DNA from 2 places in the Staphylococcus carnosus genome. Region 1 is predicted to be linked to the other one. Evidence: riboswitches for the same ligand, from Rfam matches in the RefSeq annotation. Region 1 holds a riboswitch; the other holds the start of a gene.
The links. A riboswitch is a leader RNA that binds a small molecule or an ion and turns the genes downstream of it on or off. The one in region 1 is predicted to bind FMN.
Positions count from the first base shown of each region.

Region 2: it holds a riboswitch for FMN, as region 1 does, so the genes downstream of both, DYE31_RS06905 (ECF transporter S component) here and ribD (bifunctional diaminohydroxyphosphoribosylaminopyrimidine deaminase/5-amino-6-(5-phosphoribosylamino)uracil reductase RibD) in region 1, are expected to answer to the same signal.

Region 1 is NZ_UHCT01000001.1:1,168,149-1,174,968, reverse strand. It holds gene DYE31_RS05680 (bifunctional 3,4-dihydroxy-2-butanone-4-phosphate synthase/GTP cyclohydrolase II) at 1-1,181, opposite strand, end outside; gene DYE31_RS05675 (riboflavin synthase) at 1,197-1,829, opposite strand; gene ribD (bifunctional diaminohydroxyphosphoribosylaminopyrimidine deaminase/5-amino-6-(5-phosphoribosylamino)uracil reductase RibD) at 1,836-2,885, opposite strand; FMN riboswitch at 3,060-3,191, opposite strand; gene DYE31_RS05665 (FAD/NAD(P)-binding protein) at 3,291-4,772, opposite strand; gene sagB (peptidoglycan release complex glucosaminidase SagB) at 4,910-5,755, opposite strand; gene DYE31_RS05655 (hypothetical protein) at 6,075-6,296, opposite strand; gene DYE31_RS05650 (sigma-70 family RNA polymerase sigma factor) at 6,499-6,820, shown strand, end outside.
Region 2 is NZ_UHCT01000001.1:1,426,430-1,433,249, forward strand. It holds gene DYE31_RS06890 (pseudouridine synthase) at 1-183, shown strand, start outside; gene DYE31_RS06895 (response regulator) at 498-1,220, shown strand; gene DYE31_RS06900 (ATP-binding protein) at 1,204-2,955, shown strand; FMN riboswitch at 3,033-3,165, shown strand; gene DYE31_RS06905 (ECF transporter S component) at 3,225-3,773, shown strand; gene DYE31_RS06910 (ferredoxin) at 3,910-4,158, opposite strand; gene DYE31_RS06915 (helix-turn-helix domain-containing protein) at 4,257-5,219, shown strand; gene DYE31_RS06920 (RecQ family ATP-dependent DNA helicase) at 5,222-6,604, shown strand.

The DNA.
Region 1 (6,820 bases):
TAAAGCATATGACCCATTTTTTCTTTTTTAGTTTGCATATAATCATGGTTATGTTCACATTCTGGAACAATTAATTCAATTCTATCTGCGACCTCAATACCATAGTGCTGCATACCTTTGAATTTTTCTGGATTATTACTTAATAAATTGATTTTCTCGATACCAAAATGTTTTAGTATTTCAGCAGCATGATAATAATCACGTAAATCTTCATCAAAGCCGAGCGCAAGATTTGCTGTTACAGTATCATAACCTTGCTCAATCAATTCGTAAGCTTTCAACTTATTAATCAATCCGATACCTCGGCCTTCTTGAGGTAAATAAATAATCATGCCATCATTTTCATCTATATATTTCATAGATGCTTCTAATTGTGCACCGCAATCACATCTTTGACTATGGAAGATGTCGCCTGTCAGACATGAAGAATGAATGCGGACATTTTCTACTTTTTTAATATCGCCTTTAACAATCGCAACAATTTCTTCATGTGAATAGTCAGATTCAAAACCATACATATCAAAAGTGCCGAAATCAGTCGGTAACTGCACTTTCGCTTTAGCGTGCATATGTTGTTCATGTGTTCTGCGGTAATGAACCAATTCTTCAATGGTAATCATTTTTAAATTGTGTTTTTCTTTAAAACTTTGTAATTGCTCACCTTTAGCCATTGTTCCATCTTCATTCATGATTTCGCAAATCAATCCAGCAAGTTTGGCACCTGTCATACTCGCTAAATCAACAGCTGCTTCAGTATGTCCGTTTCTCACTAAAACACCGCCTGTTCTTGCGATAAGCGGAAAAAGATGACCAGGACGATTAAAATCTTCTGGCTGAGCTTCATCAGAAATAAGTGCTTTTGCTGTTAACATTCTTTCATTTGCACTGATTCCTGTCGTTGTATCAATATGATCAACACTTTCAGTAAAAGCAGTACCGAATGCATCACTATTATCTTTAACCATCGGCGTTAAATTTAATTTTTTAGCTAGTGAAGGTGCTAAAGGCGCACAAATAAGTCCTCGCCCTTCTTGAGCCATGAAATTCACAGTATTATCATCCATAAATTCCGTCACAGCTATCAAATCGCCTTCGTTTTCACGATCTTCATTATCTACTACAATGACACTGTTGCCTTTTCTTAATTCTTCAACAGCTGCTTCTATACTATCGAACATCATATCCATTCACTCCTCTTAAAATCCGAACTGACTCAATTTTTCTCTCGTTAATCCAGATTCATCTTTTGAAATTGCCTTTTGTACATATTTAAATAACATATCCGCTTCTAAATGCACTTTGTCTCCAATTTTTTTCGTACTTAGAATTGTTGCGCGTTTCGTTTCAGGTATTAAATGAATGTCAAATTGACCCTCGCCTAATCTAAAAATAGTTAAACTCACGCCATCAACAGTAATAGAACCTTGTTGGACCATTTGATTCGTTAAATCAGAAGTACATTGTATGGTTACAATATTAGAATTTGCTGAAGGTTGAATCCGCTTAATTGTACCTACTTCATCAACATGACCCAGTACAAAATGACCGCCAAAACGTCCTTGACTTGGCATTGCGCGTTCTAAATTCACTTCACTGCCTTTGCGCAGTTCAGAAAGATATGTTTTATTTTCAGTTCCTTTGATGACTTGAACATCAAATGTTTTGTCAGTAAAAGAAATTACAGTTAAGCAAGCGCCATTTACACTGATAGAATCACCGATATGGATATCTTTTAAAATATCATCGCATTCAATTGTCAGATTCATGACATTTTGCTTTGAAGAAGTTTGAACAACTGTACCTACTTCTTCTACAATGCCAGTAAACATATTAAATCACTTCTTTCTTAGTGAAACTTTAATATTTTGATCGATGATTTCAGAATTGGCAATTTCAAATTGAGGAATTTTATCCAAAGAAAGTACTTCTTCTGTTTGATAGAATTGGTATTTCCCTGAACCTCCAATAACTTTCGGGGCGTAGTAAATAATAAGTGTTTGGACACACTCTGATTGGAGAAATTGTGAAGATACATTCGGTCCGGCTTCTACATAAAGTGAACCGATACCTTTATTATATAAATCACGTAAGATATTATGAACAGAACATTCTTCTAATTGAATAATATTGATATTATCAAGATGTTCTTTATTTTGTACTGCATTATTTTCTGTATACAACCAAACTGGCGTTAATTGATCATGAAAAATATTTTCTTGAAAGCTTAAACTGCCGCTTTTATCCAAGATCACTCGGATAGGTTGGCGTTCGCCTTCTATTCGGACTGTTAAACTCGGGTTATCTGCTTCAACTGTTCCTGCTCCAGTCAATATCGCATCATGGCGTGCACGATTTTTCAGAACGTCTTGCTTTACACCTGGATTAGTAATCCATTGACTCTGACCAGAATCTGTCGCCTGCTTACCATCCAAACTCACACTTACCTTTAATGTAACTTCTGGAATTTTAGAAACTTTAGCAGCAAAGAAATCTTTATACATCTTTTCCGCTTCAACTTCATGTTGATATACCACTTCAATGCCAGCTGATTTTAGAATTTCATCACCTGGTGAATCTAATGTGATATCCTTCATTGCGTACACTACTTTTGATATTCCAGCTTCAATAATCTTATTAACACAAGGCGGTGTGGATCCATAATGTGTACAAGGTTCTAATGAAACATAAATAGTGCCTCCGCGTGCTTGATCTCCTGCCATATCTAAAGCTTGAACTTCAGCATGTCGTTCACCCTGTTTCAAATGTGCACCGAGTCCGACAATTCGACCATGATTAACAACCACAGAACCTACAGCAGGATTTACACCTGTTTGTCCTTCAGCCATTTTTGCCAGTTGTATTGCATTTTCTAAAAATCGATTCAAACAATCACCTCATTAAAAAACCCGCTGCCAAATAAAATTGGGCAACGGGAAAGAATTTATGATGATTTATTAATATTAAAAGGTAATTCGATAAAATTGCGTACTTAAATAAGCCGAATCAAATTAAACCTCATATATAATATTAATAAATGAGTTTCATATTTAATGACGTCTTCATTCTTTCTCCCATCCAGACTATACTGTCGGCTCTAGATTCTCACTAGATCAGCCATGTTCTCTAAAGAACACAGGTCGCAGGCTTAATTTACTGCCGGTTGGGAATTTCACCCTGCCCCGAAAGAATTTTTATGAAATTGTTTCTGAATCAATTTGAGTTATATATAATCTAAACTCATGTTTTAATCATATCTCAAAATAATCATTCTTACAATAATAAAAACTTACTCACCTATTTTCTTGGTGAAATGCATAAAGGCTTTCTACAGCTTGAACTGATTGACGTACAATCATATTGACACCATTTCGCGCTTGATTTATACCATTAGTAATTTGGCCAATCGCAATCAAATGCGGCAATGTTCCATGCCTTGGGCTAATGACTTGGTTCGTTTCTGGAACGATTTGAATACCGCCCATAGGATGTGCTTGCACAATTTGACGATTTGCAATGTCTACTATAAATGCATCATCATCATCCAAATCTTTTAATTGTGTTTTTGGTCCAGTAGCATTGATAACCACGTTATAATAATCGGGTTCACCTTGATCTGGGTATTCAAATACATATTCTTCATTTTCATATCGAACATCTTCTAAACCTTTTTTAACTACAACATGTCCGATTTCAATTTCTTCTATCAACAGTCGTGCCGTTCTAGGCGGCATCGGATTAGAATTAGCTTTTAAAATTGGCATATATTTTTTCATAAAGGCTTCTTGGTCTTGTAAACTCAAGCTATTCCATATCCAATTCATATTTTCTTTTATGGTTTCAAGCAAACTTTGGAAAACTCCTAAAATCTCAGGGTGTGCTAAATCATATTTCAAGTCTTTAATAGGATCTCCAACTTTTCTGTGAATTAATGCTTCTAACGGAATATCATATGTTTCGCATTCCTTTTCGAACAGTCGAATCATAGATTCTAATGGAACTACTCCAAAATGCGAACGTAAGATTTTATCGAAATTCTCTTTCGTAATATGTTTGAGGGTAATATCAATCATATTTCCGCGTACACTCGGAAATTCACCATGCCGACTTGTTGCAGTGATTGGCAAGTTAGGATGATGTTTTACGACATATCGAATGACATCTAAACTTGATAACCCAGTTCCAATAATTGCGATATTATCTGTATCTTTAACATCGTTTAAAGTTTCGTATGTAGGATAAGGTGACTTAATATATCCTTTTAAGCCTTTTAAATGATATGGGTCATGATAAGCCATTGTACCTACTGTTAAAAATACATAATCATATTGCCTGCATGCTTCTTGCTGATGATTTGTACATACGAAGTATTGTATTTTGGCATCTTTTTCAAAACCTTGTTCAAGGTACATCTCAGTCGCTTTTTCAGTAATTAAGTGAATATTATCATATTCTTGATCAAACTTTTCTAAATAACTTTTCATATAGTGGCCAAAAACAAATCTTGGCAGATATGTAGCATTATCAAATTTGAATTGATTTTGATTTTCATACCATTTGAAAAATTCAGCAGCATCATTAAAATTCAACGACATATCCTTACTCGGTAAATTAATTAATAACTGTGAACTGTCATTTTGAAATGGTACACCTTGCCCCATATTTTGAGGATCATCGTACACATCGATGTCTAGTTCTTTAAAATACGAATGGGATTCTAATTGACGCAAAATACTTACTCCGGCCGTCCCCATTCCAATAATCGCGACACGCATAATAATACCTCCTCTATTCGATTCAACATATTACTCTCTCGTATTACTTCCTATTATGCAACAAAAATAAATAAAGCGAAACAATTAAAACTGTTTTGTTTTAATTGTTTCGCTTTAATAATTATAATCATCTATTGTTATTGATGTTGTTTATCATCTTTATAGACAAACAATTTATAATACTTACCTTCAGTATTAATTTTCTTATAAAAATCTGCAATTAAAGATGCATTACTTTCTGCCCATTTAATATCAGTAGCATATTGATGTTCTCCAGGATTTTTCGGATTCCATCTCATACTGTAAAGGGTATTTTGATCTGGATTAGATAAGAAATGGGAATGAATAAAATCAGCACCGCCATCGATTGCTTTTTCAGGCGTATCCCAGTTATGTTTTTTCGCATACTCTGCACCAGTTTTGATTGGATCTTTATCTAATGCGCCGACACCATAGAAATTATAATATTTCTTACCATCTATTTCGACACCCTTTGATAAATCACTCTTAACTGCACCTGTTTCTAATATAGCATGTGAAATTAAATATACTTCATTAACATGACGCTTTTTAGCTGCTTTTATAAAATCATCCGTGTGTGCAAGCAATGTCGGACGGTCAGCTAACATACGTTTAATACGGTTTTTATCAATACCTTGATATTTTGATAAATCTAAGAACTGATATCTTTGAACTTTATTATTAATAAAGTTTTTACTATCCATCGCCTTTTTGATTTCTGTACCCGTAGCGTCATGCCATATATTATTTTTGTCTGATACTTGCTGGCTTGTATAGTTGTCAATTTGCTTTTTAGCTGCTTTATCAAGTGTGACATTTAAATGTTCAACAGTTTCAACTTTCTTTACATGTTTAAACAAAATCTGATCAGATATCATTGAAAAGAATATCCAGCCAGCTGCAGCTAAAATTACAAGTAACCCTATAATCGAAATAATAGAGCCCTTCTTGTGTTTCGTCATAATTACACCTCTTAGGTCAAGTTGAATTATTAAATTATAAATTTTGTTATTATATTTTATCGCTCTATTAAGTATAAAATATTTCAAACTCTCCACCAATTATCTTATCATATCTTAGCTGATGTCATGGCTTTGAAGTCAGAATGTAATATTGTTGTATTCTCTGCCTAATATTTTGATATTTTCAGTAACATTTTGATGGAATTTCTCAACAAAAAATTAAAATAACCTGTTTCGCACAGCTTATTACTGTCGTAAACAGGTTACATTTTATTCTTTATTATTTAAGCCGTATCAACAAATTAAGATTTATTGCAACTTATTCTGGACGTTTATAGTCCATCATAATAAAGCTTGCTGCTTCAGACTTATTTTTATAATAGTAACGATTTAAATCAATAGTGCCTTCAATTGTACCATCGCGATACATCATTTCATTAGTCATATTATTTATCATTACAAAATCCGAGCAATCTTTAATCATATCTAACTCGTCGTGACGTGCAAAAAAGTGTTCTAAGTTCAAATGTGCGTAATCCATAGAATCCTCCCGTCTTTTTAAATGTTGCTGAATTTCAATAATTAGTTAATTTTTAGGTTGAATCATTATAAATTTTTTATTTCTGTCCTTCTATTTAACACCTATTTTACATATTAAGCAAATGAAAGTCATTAATGAATCATTTAAGATGATTATAACCAGAAATAGTCAGATATTTACATTTCTATATGAGGTAACATCGGTGAATATTGAATATCAAATCAATCATCATAAAAGGATTATATTTTCACTCTTGCGTAAATATAACATCCGTTATGATACAGATGAATATGCTCAGTTACTTACAATCAAAATGTGGAATTTGATTCGTCAATTTGACACGTCCATACATGATAGCATGAGTCGTTATTTATTTCAAAGACTTCATTTTTATCTAGTAGATATCTTCAGAAAAAAGAGTCGACAGCTTAATACATGTACATTAGAGACTACGCTAAATGAAACAAAAAGGTGTCCCATGATTTCACAGACTTCATTCCCATTAATTGTTAATGACTATTATC
Region 2 (6,820 bases), 260 kb from region 1:
ATTTCAGAGGGCAGAAACCGCCAAGTACGACGTATGTTCGAACATTTCGGTCATGAAGTATCGAAATTATCTCGTGTGGAACTAGCAGATTTCCTTACACTTAAAGGTTTAAATGCTGGAGAAGGGCGTGTATTGACTCCTCATGAAGTTAAAAAACTTAGAAATTTAGCTGAAAATGGTTAATTAAGTCACTAAGCAATATTCAGTGTGCTTTTTGGCTTTTTTACACATATCATACATGCAAAGAACTCAACAAGTTTCAATTATCTTGTTGATATATGCTTATGATATAATATATATTGAAGTGAAAAATCATTTGTTATAAAGTAGCTGATTAAAATTGGCTGCTAAACAATGATTCAGTCAAATCTTTAAATATCCAATATGAAGAAATTGATATGAGATAAAAAGGTGCAAGAGATTCATGTTACGCATCTTATCTATTTTATAAGTTATATCAATAGAATTGGATACTCATATGGGAGGTAACTATAATTATGACAAAAATACTTGTCGTTGATGATGAAGAAAGAATTCGAAGACTGCTTAAATTATATTTAGAAAGAGAATCTTTTGATATCGAAGAAGCTCAAGACGGCAAAGAAGCATTAGATATGGCATTAAACACTGATTATGCTTGTATCTTATTAGACTTAATGCTTCCCGAATTAGATGGTATTGAAGTTGCAAACCGTTTAAGAGAGTACAAAGATACACCGATTATTATGTTAACAGCAAAAGGTGAAGAAACAAATCGTGTAGAAGGATTCGAATCAGGTGCAGATGATTATATTGTCAAACCTTTTTCTCCACGCGAAGTAGTATTACGAGTTAAAGCTTTGCTTAGACGCACATTAACAGCAACTTCAGAACAAAATGAGCCTCACGCAAGAGACTTAATTGAATTTAAGCACCTTGTCATTGATAATGATGCGCATCGTGTACTTGCTGATGGTACTCAAGTCAACTTAACACCTAAAGAATATGAACTATTAATATTCTTAGCCAAAACACCTAACAAAGTTTTTGATCGCGAACAATTATTAAAAGATGTCTGGCATTATGAATTCTATGGAGACTTGCGTACTGTAGATACTCATGTTAAACGTCTTAGAGAAAAGTTAAACCGTGTATCCTCTGATGCAGCACATATGATTCAAACTGTATGGGGTGTCGGCTATAAATTTGAGGTCAACAATAATGATGAAACGACTCAATAGTGTCGTGATAAAACTGTGGTTAACTATAATTCTTATAGTAACGACAGTTTTAATTTTACTAAGTGCGGCATTAATCACATTTATTCAAAATTATTATACGCAAGATACTGAACAATCCTTAATAAAAGATGCAGAACGAATTAGCATTTTACTAGAAGAATCAGATAATAAGTCATTAGCAATTAAACATAGCAAGGCATTGATTGAAGGTCCTAGCGGTTTAATTATTATGAAAAATAAGAATGATGAATTTTATAATTCTCACTCTAAATTAAAAAATGAAATGATGAATGTTATCACTAAAAACTCGAAATATCAAAAAGTGTTTACTGATAATAAAAAAATATCTCAGCATATTAAATTAAAGGTCGATGGAAAAGTTAGAACATACGTATTGCTCGGCTATCCGACAAAAATTGATGCAAATAACCCCCATGGTGCTGTATTCATATATCAAGATCTTAAGAGTATAGATGATACTAATAATGTCATTACTATCATTATTTTAGTAACAGCTGTAATTTTCTTAATTATTACTACTGTTTTTGCATTCTTTTTATCATCACGTATTACTAAACCGCTTCGCCAATTACGTACTCAAGCCTTAAATCTTTCCGAAGGTGACTATTCACAAGTCAACGATATCAATTCAAAAGATGAAATAGGTGAGTTAGCGCACTCATTCAATATAATGAGCAGCGATATTCAAAGACATATCGATGAAATATCAGCATCTAAGAACATCAGAGACAGCCTTATTAATTCAATGGTAGAAGGCGTATTAGGTATCAATGAAAAAAGAGAAATCATTCTATCAAATGAAATGGCCAAAAAAATGTCAGAACAACTTCGAACAACTAAAAAAGAACAATTTACTGAACAAATGGACCGTACATTTAAAGAAAAAGAAATTCAATTCCAAGATTATGAAGTAAATAACCGATTCTATGTCGTCATCATGAGTTACATCGAACAATTCCAACCTAACCAAAGCGGCGTTGTAGCGATTATTCGAGACATGACCAATGAACATCAGTTGGATCAAATGAAAAAAGACTTTATAGCCAATGTATCACACGAATTGCGCACACCAATTGCTTTATTACAAGGTTACACAGAATCAATAGTGGATGGAGTTGTCTCAGAACCTGATGAAATCAGAGACTCCCTTTCTATCGTTCTTGATGAAACACAACGTTTAAATCGACTTGTGAATGAATTATTAAATGTAGCAAGAATGGATGCAGAAGGCTTATCAGTTAACAAAGAAGTACAACCTATCGATCCATTATTAGAGCGGATGCAAATGAAATATCGACAACAAGCAGAAGATTTACAAATCGATATTAATCTGGCTCCTAATACGGAAGGGCAACTTTGGTATTATGACACAGATAGAATGGAACAAGTTTTAACAAATTTAGTAGATAATGCATCTCGTTATACTTCGCCAGGAGATGCTATTAAAATCAGCACATCAGAATCTGATAAATACGATATTTTGTATGTGACAGATACAGGCAGTGGTATTGCCCCTGAACATATTGATTTAGTATTTGATAGATTTTATAAAGTTGATGCTTCTCGTAAACGCGGTAAAGAAGGAACGGGGTTAGGACTCTTTATTTGTCGTATGATTATTGAAGCTCAAGGTGGAACAATTGATTTAAAAAGCCGTTTAGGAGAAGGTACTACATTTATTATTAAATTGCCTAAACCACCCGAAAATATTTAATACTATTTTTTAAGCAATCGAATTGAATCACTGTGTCTAATCCGATATAATAGATAAGAAAATAAAATAATAATGATATTCATCTTCGGGGTCGGGTGAAAGTCCCAACCGGCAGTAAATTAAGCCTGCGACCTGTATTTATTTTGTAAATATGGCTGATCTAGTGAGATTCTAGAGCCGACAGTATAGTCTGGATGGGAGAAGATGGAGGGTTTATTTGTTGTGCTTAAATTCCTCCTATTCGCGTAAGATGAATGGAAGGAGTATTTATGAATCAGCAAAAAAACAAACGCTTAATCATTATAAGTATGATGAGTGCAATTGCGTTTATTTTGATGTTTATCAAATTTCCGCTGCCATTTTTGCCGCCATACTTAACATTGGATTTCAGTGATGTTCCAGCATTGCTTGCAACATTTCTGTTTGGACCCGTTGCGGGGGTTATTGTAGAACTTATTAAAAATTTGCTTAACTTCCTTTTCAATATGGGTGATCCGATTGGACCCGTTGCAAACTTTGCAGCAGCAGTCAGTTTTTTACTTACTGCATTTTATGTAAGTAAATTAATTAAAGGTAAATTGAACATAGTTATCGGCTTGATTGCAGGTACATTAGTAATGACTTTAATATTGAGTATTTTAAACTACTTTGTATTATTACCTTTATATGGAATGATTATGAATCTTTCAGATGTAGTGAAAAATTTAAAAATAATTATCGTATCAGGTATTATTCCATTTAATATTATAAAAGGAATAGCGGTATCAGCCATTTTCCTTTTACTATATAAACGATTAAAAAAAGCATTGAATTATTAATATTTAAAAGCCCGGAAATTTGAAAATAATTTCCGGGCTTTTAATAAAGAAAGATCAAAACAATCATTTGCTTTGACCTTTTTTATTCAATCTATAATTAGCGAAGAATACTAACTGAATTGACGATTGACTATCATTATTCGAATTTTAAAGCATCTCCATCGAAAGGCTCATCTGCTATTTTAATAGAATCAGTAGGGCAACCTTCTAGAGCATCTTCCATGTCTTCATATAATTCTTTAGGTACTTCAGCAGTACCTTCATTATCATCAAGAATCACGTATGCGATGCCTTCATCATCGTAGTCATAAATATCTGGAGCTGCTGCACCGCAAGCACCACATGCAATACAAGTATCCATATCTACAATCGTATATTTAGCCAATTTTACTTCGCCTCCTTTTACAAAAATGCTACACTAATAACGTAATTTTTATTTTAACATCAGAAATTCTTTTTTCAATACAACAGATTGTTAAGGTGATGATTGATTTGAAAGAAATTATCCAATACATAAAAACACATGCTTATCACTATAAAACTGATAAAAGTCTTTATAATATAATCGTTGGTGCTAAAACACATCAAACTTATTTTGATGCATGTAGCCAACAACTTTTATCATTATATCACAGTCATCCAAATTTAAAATATCCATCATTCGAACGAATATTCAAAGATTCTAATGTATATAATAACAATGTCAGTAAAACATTAAAAGTAACACCGCGTTATACTTTTGAAAGTATTCAACAGACATTTCAGGTGATTCAGTTGTTAACTCAAACCATTTCTAATCATCAGCATCAATCTTTATCATTCATACCTGTATCACAAATTGACAAAGTTCAAAGGAAAGCTAAGAACCTTTATTATGAAATATTAAATAATGATGAAGAAAAATTGTTTAAAGAAGAAATATACACTCTATTTGCATCTATCAATTCCTACAATGAATTATCAATTCTGCATTATTTTTTACAAGGGTATGAAGAAACAATGTATACGAATCAACAGGTGGGAATGATTGAATTAATTTCAGAGGAAGAATTAATAAGATTAAAAATGAATGATTTAGTTGAAATGATGAATCAAATTGAAAACAAGGAAAAATTCAAAATATTACATAAAACAATTATTTTGCCGGAACTTTCGCAAAATGCATTTGAAACTTATCAATACCTTAAAAATGATAAGACTATGAAGGAAATCTCTGTTATTGAAAATGTAAAGGAAAATACAATTGAAGATCATGTGCTCGAACTTTTTATAAAAGGTTATCTTTCTGATTATCATTTGTATATTAATCAAACATTTTATTCTTCATTTAAATCCTTTTATCAAAATAATAAAGAAGAGCGTTTAAAAGTATTTAAGTCAAAGTTTCCAGAACACAGTTATTTCGATATTAAATTAGCTATCGTGCGTTTTTCTAGGGAGGGGTGACCATGTTACAAAAAGCATTACAAGATTGGTTCGGGTTTGATACATTCAATCCTGGCCAAGAAGGAATCATTCAGAGTGTCCTAGATAAGCAAAACACTTTAGGCATTTTACCAACTGGCAGCGGAAAGAGTTTATGCTATCAGCTTCCAACTTATATCAATCAAAAACCTACATTAATTATTTCTCCTTTAATATCTTTAATGGACGATCAAGTCATGCAAATGAAGAAAAAAGGTGAACGCTCTGTTTGTTATGTTCATTCTGGAATGAGTTTAGAAGAAAAGAAGAAAAACCTTAAATTTATAAAAAAAGCAAAATTTATCTTTTTAAGTCCTGAGTTTATTTTAAATCGCGATAATATTAATTATTTACGAGATATAGACTTAGGGTTAATAGTTTTAGATGAAGCACACTGTATTACAGAGTGGGGATATGATTTTAGACCCCATTATGCATTAGTGGGTAAAATTACGAAGCGCTTTCCTAATGCAACTGTCTTGGCTTTAACAGCTACAGCACCAAAACATCTTAAAGAAGATTTGAATGAAGTGGTAGGTACGCAATTTCATGAAATCAAAACGAAAATGGATCGCAGCAATATCTCCTTAACGCATCTCAACTTCGATAACGATAATGATAAAATGATTTGGCTTTTAGAAAATATCAACCATAGCGGACCTACGATTATTTATGTATCCTCTAAGAAAAAATGTCGTGAACTTGCGCAAGAAATATATAAAGCTGGTTTTTTAACTGGTATATATCATGGGGATATGTCCTACCAAGAACGACAAACAGTTCAACAACAATTTATTCAAAATGATATTCCTATAGTAGTGGCAACTAGTGCCTTTGGAATGGGGATTAATAAACCAGACATAAGAACAGTCATACACTTCCATCTTCCCACTAGCCCATCAAGTTATATTCAAGAAATTGGCAGGGCAGGCAGAGATGGTGCTTATAGCCAAGCAATCAGTTTATATCAATCAGATGATGCATTTCTATTAGAAACATTGCTTTTTGCAGACATGATTACAGATGCAGATATTGATGCATATAAAAATGGTATGGCTTTACCTGATGAAAAACAAAGCATTATTGATATTTTACATCTCAGTTATTCTGTTGAAGAAATCCAAAAAATATTCCAACGTTCAGAATATCGTAAAAAAGAAGGTTATATCAGAATGTTAGGTTACAAAAATCTTACAACTTGCAGAAGAGAATATTTGATGTCGTATTTCGGTGAAAGCATACAAAAACCTGAATCATGCTGTGATAATGATGAAATAAATGAAAGGATAGATATCAGAAATCCTAAAAAAGTCACACGAAAAATGGACTATTTAGAAAAACTCAATCAAATTTTCATACAAAATTAAAATACCACATTAGTATACATGTTAATGTGGATAGAACGTAGTTTATTCGTACTCACTAAAAATAGCACTCATTTATTAGGTTATTTTATAACTAGATATCGAGAATCAACCAAACAAATAATTGAACTGGATTAATTATATAAAAAACCTGCTTCAATATTCATCTTTTGTTTGTCGAAGACTATGAGCACAAGTTATAATAATAATACTAAGATT